DNA from 2 places in the Cellulomonas gilvus ATCC 13127 genome. Region 1 is predicted to be linked to the other one. Evidence: predicted binding sites of a transcription regulator. Region 1 holds the regulator's gene; the other holds the start of a gene.

Region 1 (2,390 bases):
TTCACCGCGGGCGGCCGCGGCGGGGGCGGGTTCGAGGACATCCTGGGCGGCATGTTCGGCGGCGGCGGGGGTGGCGGCGGCCGCGTCCGGTACGCACCGGGCGGTGCGGCCGGGTTCGAGGACATCCTCGGCGGGATGTTCGGCGGCGGGTTCCAGCGGGGCCCGCAGCCGGGTGCGGACCTTGCGGCCGTGGTCGAGCTGCCGTTCCGGCAGGCCGTCGAGGGTTCGACGGTCTCGCTGCAGGTGGAGGGCCGGACCGTCAACGCGCGCATCCCCGCGGGGGTGCGGGACGGCCAGAAGATCCGGCTGCGCGGCAAGGGCCGGCCGGGCGAGCCGGGGGCCCCGGCGGGCGACCTCGTCGTGACCGTGCGCGTGGCCCCGCACCCCGTGTTCGCGCTCGACGGCCGCAACCTCAAGGTCACGGTCCCGATCGCGTTCGACGAGGCCGCGCTGGGCGCGACGGTCGACGTGCCGACGCTGGCCGGGGACGTCGTGCGGGTCAAGGTGCCCGCGGGCACCCCGTCGGGGCGCGTGCTGCGCGTCAAGGGCCGCGGCGTGCCGGGCAAGGACGCGAGCAGCCCGACGAAGGACGCGGGCGACCTGCTGGTGACCGTGCAGGTCGTCGTGCCGCAGCGGCTCTCGGACGCGGCGCGGGAGGCGGTCCAGGCGTTCGGCATCGCCACGTCGGGCCAGGACGTCCGCGCCGACCTGATGGCCCAGGCGCGGCGATGACCGAGCCCGACGAGCGGACGGCCGGGAGGTGACCGTGCAGGACGACGCACCCCTGTTCGTCATCTCCCGCGCCGCCGAGCTCGCCGGGATGCACCCGCAGACGCTGCGCCAGTACGACCGGCTGGGGCTGGTCTCGCCGCGCCGCACCGCGGGCCGCGGGCGGCGCTACTCGCTGCGGGACGTGGCCACGCTGCGTGAGGTGCAGCGCCTGTCGCAGGACGAGGGCGTGAACCTGGCGGGCATCAAGCGGATCCTCGAGCTCGAGGCGCAGGTCGAGCGGCTCGCGCGGCAGGTGGACTACCTGCGCTCGTTCGTCGAGCCGAGCCGCCGCGTCTTCACCGCGGACCCGCGCGGTGACGTCGTCGCGACCCGGCGCGTCCCGCGCACGCCGCGCCCGCAGCAGGCTCCCCGCGCGATCGCCGCGGCGGGCGCCGTCGTCCTCTGGCGTCCCACGCGCGACTGACGAGCGCGCCCCCGGGCAGGATGGGGGCGTGCTGGTGGTCGGGGTGGATGTCGGGACGACGAACCTCAAGGTCGCGCTCGTCGACGTCGAGCAGGCGCGCGCCGTGGCCGTGGCCGCCGCGCCCACCCCTCAGCCGGGCGACCTGTCGACCGTTCTCGCGGCCCTGCTGACGCGCGTCCTCGACGGGCGGCCCGCACCGCGTGCGGTGGGCGTCGCGTCGATGGCTGAGACGGGCGTGCCGGTGGGTCCCGACGACGAGCCGCGCGGCGCGTGGCTGCGCTGGGACGCCCACCGGGGCGACACCCACGCCGACGCGCTGGCCGCGCGGTGGGGCCGCGCGGAGCTGTTCGCGGCGACGGGGGTGCGGGCCTCGGGCAAGGTGCCGCTGGCCACGTGGGCCTGGCTGCGCGAGCACGCGCCCGGGTGGCTGCACGACGACGGCCGCTGGGCGGGCGCCGCGGACCTGGTGGTGCTGGCGCTCACCGGCCGCCTGGTCACGGACCACACGCTCGCGGGCCGGACCATGGCCTACCGCCTGGGCCGGCCGGGGCGTCTCCCGGACGCGTTCGACGACGAGCTGCTCGCGGGCGTCGGGCTGGCCGCGCGGCACGTGCCCCGCGTGCTGGCGCCGGGCCAGACCGTGCCGGTGCGTCCCGGACCGGCGACCGCGGACCTGCCCCCCGGGATCCCGGTGACGGTCGCGGGGCACGACCATGCGGTCGCGGCGTTCGCCGCGGGCGTCCGGCAGCCCGGCCGGGTGGCGGACTCGCTGGGCACGGCCGAGGTGGTCTGCACGGTGCTCGAGGGCGACCCGGCCCCGGACCCGGTGGCGGCCGCCGGCATGAGCCTGGTGCGCACGGTGCGCGGCGACCTGCCCGCGCTGGTGGCGGGCACGTCCAGCGCGGGCGGCGCGGTCGCGTGGTGGCTCGCCACGTACGCGGGTGACCTGGCCGACGACGAGCGCGCGCACCTGCTCGCGGCGGCCTCGGACGCGCGCGACGACGACTGGTGGCGCGCGCTGCGCACGCAGGAGGACGCGTTCCTGCTGCTGCCGTCGGTCGCCGGCCGGCAGACGCCCGCACCCGACCCGGGGGCCCGGCCCAGGCCGGTGGGCCGCGTGCCGGCCGATCCCGTGGCGCACCTGCGCGGGTTGCTCGTCGGGCTCGCGCTGCAGGCCCGGTGGATGCTGGACGTC
Region 2 (2,390 bases), 600 kb from region 1:
GCGTGTGGTTGGGCGGCCGGCCCTCGCGCATGGAACGCCCGTAGTCGCGCAGGTCCAGGCCCACCAGGTCCCAGCCGGCCGCGTCGAGCGCGTCGGCGACGTGCGGGTGGAAGAAGTAGTCCACGAACCCGTGCACGTACAGGACCGCGCGGCGGTGCCGGGACGGACGTGCGACGAGCGTCGCGACCGGGTCCACGCCCGAGCGTGCCGCCTCGTCGTCCGGGCGGAGCCGCAGCGTGCGCGCCTGCCAGGGCGCCCCGAGCACGTCGACGGTGGTCTGGTCAGCCATCCCCGCATCGTCGCACCGCCCGGCCCCCTGCGGGGCGGTACGACGACGCGGGTCTCAGGCGACCGGCGCGAGCGCCGGCCGGGCCGCGATGGCGCCCTGCCCCGCGACGTCCTGCGCGAGCGACGTGATCCGCGCGCCGTGCTCGTCCACCTCGACCGTGGTGACTGACGCGTTCGGCAGCGGCACCAGCCCGATGGGCTCAAGCGTGGCCAGGTAGGCGCCCAGCGCCAGGCCGTGCCCGACCACGAGCACGTGCTCGTCGGTGCCCAGGTGACGCTCGACCAGGCGCGCGAACGCGGCCTGCGTGCGCGCCATGAAGTCCGCGGAGTGCTCACCGCCCGGCAGCCCCGGGTGCGTGCCCGCGAGGACCTCGGTCACCAGCGTCGACCAGTCGACCACGGCGTCCAGGGCCGTCTCCGGGCGGCGCTCGTACCAGCCGAAGTGGTACTCGCGCAGGTCCCGGTCGGTGCGCAGGCGCAGGTCCTCGTGGTGACGCAGGATCTCCACGGCCGTGGTGACCGCGCGGCCCGAGGGTGAGGACCATGCGGCCGTGAACGGCGTGGCGGCCAGGTGCTGCGCCGTGATGCGCACGCCCTCGCGGCCCGTGCGCGTGAGCGGGGAGTCGGAGTGGCCCTGCAGGATCCGGCGTGCGTTGAAGTGGGTGCGCCCGTGCCGGACGAGCGTCAGCGTGAGGGTCATCGGTGCCCTTTCGTCGTCGTTGGTCGTCTCGGACGCTAGGGGCGTGCGATGACGCGACGACGACGAGCGTGCGGCGCCGCGGTGACGTGTGGGTGCACGCGCCGGTTCGTGGTGACGTGCAGAGTTGAGCGGAATAGGCTCAACCTTGCAGCGTTGAGTCGAGCAGGGGTGCCACGATGACGCGGATGGCACCCGCCCGTCTGGTCTAGGAGGTCTCGTGGACGCGAAGTTCACCACCCGCTCGCAGGAGGCGCTGGGCAGCGCGTTCCAGTCCGCGAGCGCCGCCGGCAACCCGCAGCTGGAGCCCGCGCACATCCTCGACGCACTGCTGCAGCAGCAGGGCGGCGTCGCCAACGGGCTCCTCGACGCGGTCGGCGCGGACCGCGCGAGCCTGGGCCGTGCGGTGCGGGGCATCCTGGTCAACCTCCCGTCGTCGTCGGGCGCCACGGTCTCCCAGCCGCCCGCCTCACGCGCGACGACGGCGGCGCTGCTGGCCGCCAACGACGAGGCGCGCACGCTGGGCGACGACTACGTGTCCACCGAGCACCTGCTGATCGGCCTCGCGGCCGGGCAGTCGGGCGTCGCGGACGCGCTGCGCGGTGCGGGTGCCTCGCGCGACGCGCTCCTGGCGGCGCTGCCGGACGTCCGCGGCACCGGCCGTGTGACCACGGCCAACCCCGAGGGCACGTACAAGGCCCTCGAGCAGTACGGGCTGGACCTCACGCAGCGCGCCGCGGACGGCAAGCTGGACCCGGTGATCGGCCGCGACGCGGAGATCCGGCGTGTGGTGCAGGTGCTCTCGCGCCGCACCAAGAACAACCCCGTGCTGATCGGCGAGCCCGGCGTGGGCAAGACCGCCGTGGTCGAGGGCCTCGCGCAGCGTATCGTCGCGGGCGACGTGCCGGAGTCCCTGCGCGGCAAGAAGCTCGTCTCGCTGGACCTCGCCTCGATGGTCGCGGGCGCCAAGTACCGCGGCGAGTTCGAGGAGCGCCTCAAGGCCGTGCTGGCCGAGATCACCGCGTCCGACGGGCAGGTGGTCACGTTCATCGACGAGCTGCACACCGTCGTCGGCGCGGGGGCGGGCGGCGAGGGCGCGATGGATGCGGGCAACATGCTCAAGCCCATGCTCGCGCGCGGCGAGCTGCGCCTGGTGGGCGCCACCACGCTCGACGAGTACCGCGAGAACATCGAGAAGGACCCGGCGCTCGAGCGGCGGTTCCAGCAGGTGTTCGTCGGCGAGCCGTCGGTCGAGGACACCGTGGCGATCCTGCGCGGGCTCAAGGAGCGGTACGAGGCGCACCACAAGGTCACCATCTCGGACGCGGCGCTCGTCGCGGCGGCGGCGCTGTCCGACCGGTACATCACGGGCCGCCAGCTGCCGGACAAGGCGATCGACCTGGTC

The links. Region 1 encodes HspR, which represses chaperone genes until heat shock. Its sites were predicted from a motif close to AAGTTGAGTCNNNNNGACTCAACTT; they were not measured.
Region 2: clpB (ATP-dependent chaperone ClpB) is a predicted target of HspR. The motif match lies at 1,110-1,134, and genes of this name have one in related genera.

The regions. Positions count from the first base shown of each region.
Region 1 is NC_015671.1:3,234,018-3,236,407, reverse strand. Features, by position in the region: gene CELGI_RS14805 (DnaJ C-terminal domain-containing protein) at 1-732, shown strand, start outside; gene CELGI_RS14800 (heat shock protein transcriptional repressor HspR) at 767-1,195, shown strand; gene CELGI_RS14795 (FGGY-family carbohydrate kinase) at 1,224-2,390, shown strand, end outside.
Region 2 is NC_015671.1:307,034-309,423, forward strand. Features, by position in the region: gene CELGI_RS01420 (alpha/beta hydrolase) at 1-289, opposite strand, end outside; gene CELGI_RS01425 (histidine phosphatase family protein) at 344-988, opposite strand; gene clpB (ATP-dependent chaperone ClpB) at 1,206-2,390, shown strand, end outside.